2 regions of the Dorea sp. Marseille-P4042 genome follow, and region 2 is predicted to be linked to the other one. Evidence: predicted binding sites of a transcription regulator. Region 2 holds the regulator's gene; the other holds the start of a gene.
The links. Region 2 encodes NrdR, which represses ribonucleotide reductase genes. Its sites were predicted from a motif close to CACAANATNTTGTG; they were not measured.
Positions count from the first base shown of each region.

Region 1: nrdD (anaerobic ribonucleoside-triphosphate reductase) is a predicted target of NrdR. The motif match lies at 2,558-2,571, and genes of this name have one in related genera.

Region 1 covers NZ_OLMI01000002.1:53,863-59,216, reverse strand. Annotated here, with positions in the region: gene C7E02_RS05725 (PolC-type DNA polymerase III) at 1-2,446, shown strand, start outside; gene nrdD (anaerobic ribonucleoside-triphosphate reductase) at 2,686-4,875, shown strand; gene nrdG (anaerobic ribonucleoside-triphosphate reductase activating protein) at 4,975-5,354, shown strand, end outside.
Region 2 covers NZ_OLMI01000002.1:906,849-912,202, reverse strand. Annotated here, with positions in the region: gene C7E02_RS09895 (NUDIX hydrolase) at 1-122, shown strand, start outside; gene C7E02_RS09890 (hypothetical protein) at 97-285, shown strand; gene trxA (thioredoxin) at 389-700, shown strand; gene C7E02_RS09880 (nicotinate-nucleotide adenylyltransferase) at 720-1,364, shown strand; gene arcC (carbamate kinase) at 1,461-2,390, opposite strand; gene C7E02_RS09870 (YlmC/YmxH family sporulation protein) at 2,730-2,969, shown strand; gene nrdR (transcriptional regulator NrdR) at 3,078-3,539, shown strand; gene truA (tRNA pseudouridine(38-40) synthase TruA) at 3,536-4,270, shown strand; gene C7E02_RS09855 (exodeoxyribonuclease III) at 4,335-5,087, shown strand.

The DNA.
Region 1 (5,354 bases), 850 kb from region 2:
AAAATACAGAGAGGGTCTGATTATTGGAAGTGCTTGTGAAGCAGGAGAATTGTATCAGGCAATACTGGGAGAAAAATCTGCAGAGCGGATTGCCAGAATTGTTAATTTTTATGATTATCTGGAAATACAGCCACTTGGAAATAACCGGTTCATGATTGATAGTGATCGTGTGGAGAAGGTTCAAAGTGAGGAAGATTTACGTGAGATCAACCGTGAGATCATCCGTCTTGGAGAACGGTTTGATAAGCCGGTCGTGGCGACCTGTGATGTGCACTTTATGGATCCGGAAGATGAAGTGTACCGCCGTATCATTATGGCAGGAAAAGGATTCAAAGATGCAGATCAGCAGGCACCGTTGTATTTGCATACGACAGATGAAATGCTGGAGGAGTTTGAATACCTTGGTTCAGCAAAAGCAAAAGAAATTGTCATTGACAATCCCAATATGATTGCGGATATGGTGGAAAAAATATCACCAGTCCGCCCGGATAAGTGTCCACCGGTCATTCCAGATTCAGATAAAACGCTTCGTGAAATATGTTATAACAAGGCACATTCTATGTACGGAGATCCGCTTCCGGAGATTGTTACAGAGCGTCTGGAACGTGAGCTTAATTCCATTATTTCCAACGGATTCGCCGTTATGTATATTATCGCACAGAAATTGGTGTGGAAATCTAACGAGGACGGATATCTTGTAGGATCCCGTGGTTCGGTAGGATCTTCTTTTGTTGCGACCATGGCTGGAATTACAGAGGTAAATCCATTAAGCCCACATTACTATTGCCCGAAGTGCCACTACAGTGATTTTGAATCCGAAGAAGTACGGGCTTACGCAGGGGGCTGTGGATGGGATATGCCGGATAAGGAGTGCCCGGTGTGCAAAACCAGGCTTGTAAAAGATGGATTTGATATTCCGTTCGAAACATTCCTTGGATTTAAAGGAAATAAAGAGCCAGATATTGATCTGAACTTCTCAGGAGATTATCAGAGTAATGCTCATAAATATACGGAAATTATTTTCGGAGCCGGACAGACGTTCCGTGCCGGAACGATTGGTACGTTGGCGGATAAGACAGCATTTGGGTATGTAAAGAACTATTTTGAAGAGCGGGGAACAAGAAAGAGAACTTGCGAAATTGACAGGATTGTTCAGGGATGTACCGGTATCCGCAGAAGTACCGGACAGCATCCGGGAGGAATCATTGTACTTCCTCACGGGGAAGATATCAACTCATTCACTCCGGTGCAGCATCCGGCAAATGATATGACGACTGATATTATTACGACACATTTTGACTATCATTCCATCGACCACAACTTGTTAAAATTGGATATTCTGGGTCATGATGATCCAACCATGATCAAGGCACTTGAGGCATATATCAGTTCGCCTGCTATGGAAAATGAGTACAATGAGACGGATCATCCATTTGTAGCAACAGATATCCCTCTGGATGATCAGGGGGTAATGTCTTTATTCCATGATACATCGGCACTTGGAATCACACCAGATGATATCGGAGGATGTCCGGTAGGATGTCTTGGAATTCCGGAGTTCGGAACGGATTTCGTAATCCAGATGGTAGTAGATACAAAACCACAGACACTTTCAGATCTGATCCGTATTTCCGGATTGTCCCATGGAACGGACGTATGGCTGAACAATGCGCAGGATCTGATTAAGAGCGGTAAGGCAACCATTTCTACAGCAATCTGTACCCGAGATGATATTATGACATATCTGATTAACAAAGGACTGGATAGTGAGGAATCCTTCACGATCATGGAGCGAGTGCGTAAAGGTACCGTTGCAAAAGGAAAATGTAAAGATTGGCCGGAGTATAAAAAAGATATGTTGGAACATGATGTGCCAGAGTGGTACATTGGCTCCTGTGAGAAAATTAAATATATGTTTCCGAAAGCCCATGCGGCAGCCTATGTCATGATGGCATATCGTATCGCCTATTGTAAGGTAAATTATCCGTTGGCATACTATGGAGCATATTTTGGAATCCGTGCAGATGCATTTTCTTATGAAATTATGTGTCAGGGCAAGGAAAAACTGCAATACTATATTGATGATTATACAAGACGGTCTGATTCTCTCAGCAAAAAAGAACAGGATACAATGAAGGACATGCATATTGTTCAGGAAATGTATGCGAGGGGATATGAATTTCTGCCAATTGACATTTATCGCGCAAAAGCAGCAAAATTCAGCATCATAGACGGAAAGCTGATGCCACCGTTTTCCAGCATTGACGGAATGGGAGAGAAGGCTGCAGAAGCGGTGGAGGAAGCGGCAAAAGATGGTCCATATCTGTCCAAAGATGATTTTAGAAACCGTACGAAAGCAAGTAAGGCGGTTGTAGATTACATGGCAGATTTAGGACTTTTAGGAGACCTTCCGGAGTCCAATCAGTTGTCATTATTTGATCTTTAACAGACAAAATGGGAAAAAATGGACAGAAAAAAGGTATACTTATAAAAATATGTTAAAATTAAAATAATGCTTTTCAAATGCCATATTTTGTAGTAATATAATGGAGCGGAACACAATATCTTGTGATTTTGAAGAAACTAAATAGTTTCTTACCGGAGTGAGTGTGAATTGTGGAACACAAGATGTTGTGGTGGATCCGAAAAGCAGAAGAACAAAGATATATAAGAAAGGCGTGAGACATGAAGATGTTAGTGAAGACGAAAGTAATCAAAAGAAATGGAGAGGAAGTCGGCTTTGATCTGGGAAAGATCGAGAATGCAATCCGCGCAGCTAATGAAGAAGTTGATAATATTTACAAACTGAATGAATTTCAGGTCCGGGCAATTGCAGATGATATTGCAGGACAGGTAAAAAAATCAACTCACGCTATACATGTAGAAGACATTCAAGATATGGTAGAGACTGGAATTATGGGAATGCGTGGCTATGAAGTGGCACAGAAGTATGTGCGCTACCGTTATAAACGTGAATTGGCAAGAAAGTCCAATACAACAGATAACGGGATCCTTGCACTGATTGATAACATTAATGAAGAAGTCAATCAGGAAAATTCCAATAAGAACCCAGTGATCAACTCCACGCAGAGAGATTATATGGCAGGAGAAGTAAGTAAAGACCTTTCCAAGCGTGTACTTCTTCCGGAAGAGGTTGTAGAAGCACATGAACAGGGAATCATTCATTTCCATGATTCAGATTATTTTGCACAGAAAGAGCACAACTGTGATCTGATCAATCTGGAAGATATGCTTCAGAATGGAACCGTCATCAGTGAGACAATGATCGAAAAACCACACAGCTTCTTTACAGCGTGTAATGTGACGACTCAGATTGTAGCACAGGTCGCAAGTAATCAATATGGAGGACAGTCTTTTACACTGGCACATCTTGCACCATTTGTGGATATCAGCCGTAAGAAAATCCGTAATATTGTTATCTCTGAACGTAAAGCATGTGGGGAGAGTCTGGATGAGGCAATCATTGACAAACTGACAGACTGCCGTCTGAGAGAAGAGGTAAAAAGCGGAATTCAGACAATCCAGTACCAGCTTATCACACTCATGACATGTAACGGACAGGCACCGTTTGTTACCGTATTCATGTATCTGGATGAGGTGGAAGACGGTCAGACAAGACAGGATCTTGCACTCATCATTGAAGAAGTATTAAAACAGAGAATGCAAGGCGTTAAGAATGAGAAGGGTGTTTGGATCACACCGGCATTCCCGAAACTGATCTATGTCCTGGATGAAGATAATATTACAGAAGATTCTAAGTACTGGTATCTGACAGAGCTTGCAGCAAAATGTACTGCAAAGCGTATGGTTCCGGATTACATTTCTGCAAAGATCATGAAGGAACTGAAAAAAGGTGAAGTTTATCCATGTATGGGATGCAGATCTTTCCTGACAGTAGAGGATTCTCAGATGCTTCCAAACGGAAAGCATAAATTCTACGGGCGTTTCAATCAGGGTGTTGTTACAATTAACCTGGTAGATGTAGCATGTTCCGCAGAAGGAGACATGGACAGATTCTGGCAGATTCTTGATGAGAGACTGGAGTTATGCCACAGAGCACTCCGTTGCCGTCATGAGAGACTTCTTGGAACTATTTCAGATGTGGCACCGATTCTCTGGCAGTACGGCGCACTGGCAAGACTGAAAAAAGGTGAGACTATTGATAAGCTTCTATATAACGGATATTCCACCATTTCTCTTGGATATGCAGGTCTTTACGAGATGTGCATGCGTATGCTTGGAAAGACGCATACAGATCCGGAGGCCAGACCATTTGCAATGGCAGTTATGCAGAGGTTGAATGACAAATGTGCCCAGTGGAAAGCTGCTGAGAATATCAGCTATTCTGTATATGGTACACCGATGGAGTCTACCACATACAAGTTTGCAAAATGTCTTCAGAAGAGATTCGGAATCATCAAAGGAGTTACAGATAAGAATTATATTACGAACAGTTATCATGTACATGTATCTGAGCCGATCAATGCATTTGACAAGCTGGAGTTCGAGGCAGAGTTCCAGAAACTGTCACCAGGAGGAGCAATCAGCTATATTGAAGTCCCGGATATGCAGCAGAACATTCCGGCAGTCCTTTCTGTGATGCAGTTCATCTACGAGCATATTATGTATGCAGAATTAAATACAAAGAGTGACTACTGTGAAATCTGTGGTTATGATGGAGAGATTCAGATTAAAGAAGACGAAAGTGGAAAGCTTATCTGGGAGTGCCCGAACTGTGGGAACCATGATCAGGATAAGATGTCAGTAGCCAGAAGAACATGTGGATATATCGGAACACAGTTCTGGAATCAGGGAAGAACACAGGAGATTAAGGATAGAGTCTTACATCTGTAAAAGCAAATTGTGGAGTTAAAGTATGAAATTTTACGGTTCCCGGATTTTGCATTAAAATTTGAAGATTGGTTTTGAAAAAATAAAGGCTGGGAATTTTATATGAATTATGGAGAAATAAAAAAATATGATATAGCAGATGGTCCGGGAGTTCGAGTGACATTGTTTGTCTCGGGATGTCGTCATCACTGTAAAGGTTGTTTTAATGCAGAAACATGGGATTTTCATTATGGGAATCTGTATACTGAGAAGACTGAAAAAGAAATTTTGGATGCATTGAACCATCCTTACATTGCAGGACTTACACTTCTTGGCGGAGAACCATTTGAACCGGAGAATCAAAGAGAACTTGTAAAGCTCTTAAAAAAAGTCCGGGAAATGTATCCAAAGAAGAATATCTGGAGTTATTCCGGGTATGTATATGATAAAGATCTGATACCAGGTGGAAGAGCCTATACAGAAGTCACGGATGAGATGTTGTC
Region 2 (5,354 bases):
ACCGGATATTTTTACGGCTTCTTGCAGATGAAGAGCCATTCTTCTCACTGAAGCTTGTCTATGATGGTCATGATACACTGGTGTCAGCAGTGTTGAATGGAAAGCCAATGGAGCTTTTTTGAGTCAGCCATTCGCGAGCTGAAAGAAGAAGTGGAAGCGGTTCGCTGGATGGATTACGAGGAGTGCAGGCAGAAAGTTCATGACGGCGCGATGCCGAACTGTATTTACGAAGATGAATTTCGAATGGTCGGGGAATACCTTGACAGAGTAAGTGTCTGCCGTTAAGATGAAGTCAGAGAAAATATAGTACAGACAGGCTGCACAAAGATGCAGTTATAAAAAATGAATCTGTGCAGATAATGAATAGATGAAAGGAAGGTAAGCATATATGGCAGTTGTACATGTAACAGGAGATACATTTGAACAAGAAGTATTGAAAGCAGAAGGAAAGGTACTGGTTGATTTCTGGGCCGGCTGGTGCGGACCATGTCAGATGCTGGGACCGGTTATTGAAGAAGTGGCAGCAGAAGTAGATGACGTAAAGATTTGCAAAGTGGACGTAGACCAGTGCATGGATCTTGCAAGACAGTATAAGGTTGTGTCCATTCCGATGCTTGTTGTATTTGAAAACGGAGAAGTGACAGGAAAGCAGCTTGGACTGATCAGTAAAGAAGAAGTATTACATTTAATTGGGAAATAAAAAGGAAACGGGTATACAAATGACAAGAACGGGAATTGTAAATGGAAGATTTCAGGTGCTTCACCTGAAACATATGGAGTATATTCTTGCAGCAAAGATGCACTGCGACAAATTATATATTGGAATCACGAATCCGGATGGAGCTCACACGCGGGATACGGTGCATGATGAGAACAGAGGAACGAAAGCAGGGAATCCATTGACCTATTTTGAGCGGTGTGAAATGATCCGTGGTGCAATGGAAGAATTTAATGTGCCTGCGAAAGAGTATGATTTTATTCCATTCCCGATCAGCATGCCGGAGTATATCGCACAGTATACACCAAAAGAAGCAGTATACTATGTAGGAATGTTTGATGACTGGGATGAGGAAAAGTACAAGATTTTACGAAGCCTTGACCTGGATGTGAATATTCTTTGGAGAAAAACGGAAGAAGAGAAAGGAATTACTGGATCAAAAGTACGAGAGCTTATCGCCACAGATCAGGAGTGGAAACAGTTTGTTCCCAAAAGTGTGTATCATTATCTGACAGAAAATGAACTGGACAAGCGTGTAAAGCGTCTGGAACTTATGAGGATTGAAGAAAAAAAGGCCATTGAACAGATGAACATTGCAGAGGCAGTGGAACGTCTCGAAATGATGGAATCCCAGGATATGGATTAAAGGAATAGACAAAAAGTATGGTTGATAACAATGGAGAGAGATTTTTGTTATCAACCATACTTTTCTTTTAAAACATTTTTAAATTCAGGATGAAATCTAACGAATCACTGTTCCGGTCTTTCCTTCCAGCGCCTCGTTTAATTTATCGTAAGAAGTGATGAGTGCACTTCTGCCTTCTCTGCCTTCTACAAAGTTTACGGAAGCATTGAATTTCGGGAGCATGTTGTAAACTCCAAAATGTCCTTCTTCCATATATTTTTTAGCCTGATCGACTGTAATTTCGCCAAGGTCTTTTTCATCGGCACGTCCCATATGGATCTTAACTTTCTCAACACTTGTCAGAATGATCAACATATCAGCATCTGTCTCTTCTGCCATCTTACCGGCAGTCAGATCTTTTTCAATAACAGCGCTGGCTCCTTTAAGATGATTGTCCTGCTCAAGTACCGGAATTCCCCCACCGCCACATGCGATAACAACCTGATCTGCATCTAACAGGGCTTTGATCGCATCAATCTCGACAATGCTGACTGGATTCGGTGCAGATACGATTCGACGGAATCCCTTTCCCGGCTCTTCCACGATATAATTTCCCTTTTTCCGCTCCAGATTAGCTTCTTCTGCATTCAGATAACGGCCGAGAACTTTGGTTGGTGTATAGAATGCCTCATCATAAGGATCCACAACAACACTGGTAAGAACGGTACTGACTGTGCGGAAAATCCCGCGGTCTAAAAGCTCTTCGCGAATGCTGTTCTGGAGATCATAACCGATATATCCCTGACTCATGGCTGAACAGATACACATAGGTGCTGCTGTATAATCTTCATGCTGCTTTGCAAACTCATTCAATGCGGTATGTATCATTCCGACCTGAGGTGCATTACTGTGTGTAATAGCTACCTGATATCCGTTCTGGATAAGATCGGCAATTACTTTCGCTGATTTTTTCACTGCCTCTAACTGTTCCGGCAATGTTGTTCCAAGTGCCCGGTGTCCCAGAGCGACAACAACTCGTTTCTTCATAGTATAGCCTCCTGCTAAAAGTATTCTACCTTTAATCATACATGAGTGGGTTAAAATTGGCAAGATTTTAAGTGATTCTTGAAGAAAAAACAATGCATAAATCCATGAAGGACCTCGACATTCTTACTGCATATATTATATTAGCTGGGAGATGGCTCCCACCTATAGGTGGTGAGAAACAAGCTGGTATCAGTGGTGGGAGTCAATCCCCCAGCTGATATAGCCTCCGGCAGGATTGCAGAGGTGCGCAGTAGAAGTATGTCATGCAATTGCATGACGCGCACCTCGCAGCAAGAATGCCGAGGCATTCTTGAATAAAAATATATGTGGAGGATGAATATGCGCCTGAACGATTTTCAAGGAAAAGAAGTCATCAACGCCTGTGACGGTAAAAAATTAGGCTACATTGTAGATTTTGTCTTTGACGAAAAATGTGGACAGATCGAAGCAATCATTATTCCAAAGACATCAAAGTTCTGTAACTTCTTCTGTGACGGCTCCGAATATATCATTCCTTACAAATGCATTTGCAAAATCGGACCAGATGTCATACTGGTAGAAATGCATGAGAAAAAATAAGAAAAATTTAAGAAAAAGTCCGGGAAATGGGAGTAATAGTGGTTTGACTTCTCGTACGCCACAAGATATACTAATAAGGAAAGATTAGGAAAAGGAGCGCAAAAGAATATGAAATGTCCATATTGTGGAAATCCTGACACAAAAGTAATTGATTCCAGACCTGCAGAGGACGGAAGCTCCATTCGAAGAAGACGTGCCTGCGATATATGTGGGAAGCGTTTTACAACTTATGAAAAGATAGAGACAATCCCTCTTATAATTATAAAAAAAGATAACAACAGAGAACAGTACAGCCGTCAGAAGATTGAAAACGGAATTATCCGGGCATGCTATAAGCGTCCGGTGCCGACAGAGAAGATCCAGCAGGCGGTGAACAATATAGAGACAAAGGTATTCAGTCTGGAAGAAAAGGAAATTCCGAGCAGTGTGGTCGGCGAACTTGTCATGGACGAACTGAAAGACCTGGATGAAGTAGCATATGTAAGATTTGCATCTGTATACCGTGAATTTAAAGATGTGAATACTTTTATGGACGAGCTAAAGAAGATATTAGATAAGGAAGAAAAATGAGAACATACAAATTAACAATTTCTTATGATGGCACCCGCTATCAGGGGTGGCAGAGACAGGCGACGACAGATAATACAATTCAGCATATATTAGAGTGGAGCATTGGAAAACTGGTCGGATACAGAGTCCGTGTAGATGGCTCCGGGAGAACTGACGCAGGGGTTCACGCACGTGGACAGGTTGCAAGCGTACAGCTCTCCAAGCTTTACGATGTAAAGGAATTGAAGGATTCCATTAACAGATATTTACCGGAAGATATCCGGATCATGAAAGTGGAACTGATGAAAAATGGGTTCCATGCGAGAAAAAGTGCAAAAGGCAAGAAGTACGAATATTATATTGACTGCAGAGAAAAACCAGATGTATTTTCCAGAAGATATTGCTATCATTATCCACATAAGCTGGATATCGAAGCAATGCGCGAGGCAGCAGATTATATGATCGGACCGAAGAATTTTACAAGCTTTACGGATGACAGTGAGAATAAGGATCCAGTCCGCAGGGTTACCAACATTAAAATTGTAAGTAATGGAGAAAAGCTCCGTATTACTTATTATGGAACCGGGTTTATGTATCATATGGTCCGGATTATGACAGGCACACTTCTGGAGGTCGGAACAGGAGAGCGTGAAGCCTCTATGATTCCGGTCGTCATTGCAGCAGAAGACAGAAGCCTGGCAGGATTTCTGGCACCGGCAAGGGGTCTGTTTTTAAGAAAAGTGTATTACTAATGCCGTTACTGTCAATTTTGAAAATGGAAGAAAAAAATAGAAGACAAGAACACAGGAGACTAAAATGAAATTTATATCATGGAATGTAAATGGTATCCGTGCATGTGCCGGAAAAGGATTTATGGATTTTTTTCAGGAGACGGACGCAGACATTTTCTGCATTCAGGAGACGAAGATGCAGGAAGGACAGCTTGAACTGGACACACCGGGATATCATCAGTACTGGAATTATGCGAAGAAAAAAGGTTATTCGGGGACAGCAATATTTACCAAGCAGGAACCAATCAGCGTAAGCTACGGACTTGGAATCGAGGAGCACGACCAGGAAGGGCGTGTGATCACATTGGAATTTGAAGATTTTTACTTTATTACCGTGTATACACCAAACTCCCAGAGCGAGCTTGCAAGACTGGATTATCGTATGAAATGGGAGGAAGATTTTCTTACATACTTGAAAAAGCTGGAAGAGACAAAACCGGTTATTTTCTGCGGTGATCTGAATGTAGCGCACACAGAGATTGATCTGAAGAATCCAAAGACGAATCGGAAAAATGCCGGATTTACCGATGAAGAGCGTCAGAAATTCACAGAGCTTCTGAATGCCGGATTTGTAGATACATTCCGGTATTTTTATCCGGAGCAGACAGGTATCTACTCCTGGTGGTCTTACAGATTTAGTGCAAGAGCCAAGAATGCAGGTTGGAGAATTGACTATTTCTGTGTATCCGAGAGTCTGAAAGACAGACTGGAAGACGCGAAGATACTGACAGATATTATGGGATCAGATCATTGCCCGGTGGAATTGGATATAAAGTAACTTTAAATTTTAAAATGCGGTTTTGGATTTTAACTATCAAAATCGCATTTTCTCTTGAAATATAGGGATTTTGTGGGTATAATAATGTCATTAAAAAGAGGTTGAAAAATCCAATGGTGGAACAAGCTTATTGGTTTTTTGCACCTCTTTTTTCGATATCAGGAATAAAATTTCCAATATCAGATGCTTCCGGAAGAATGTATAAAAGCATCTTTCCAATGGATTTCTAAAAAAAAACAGGAAAAAATAACAGAAACAACACATGAA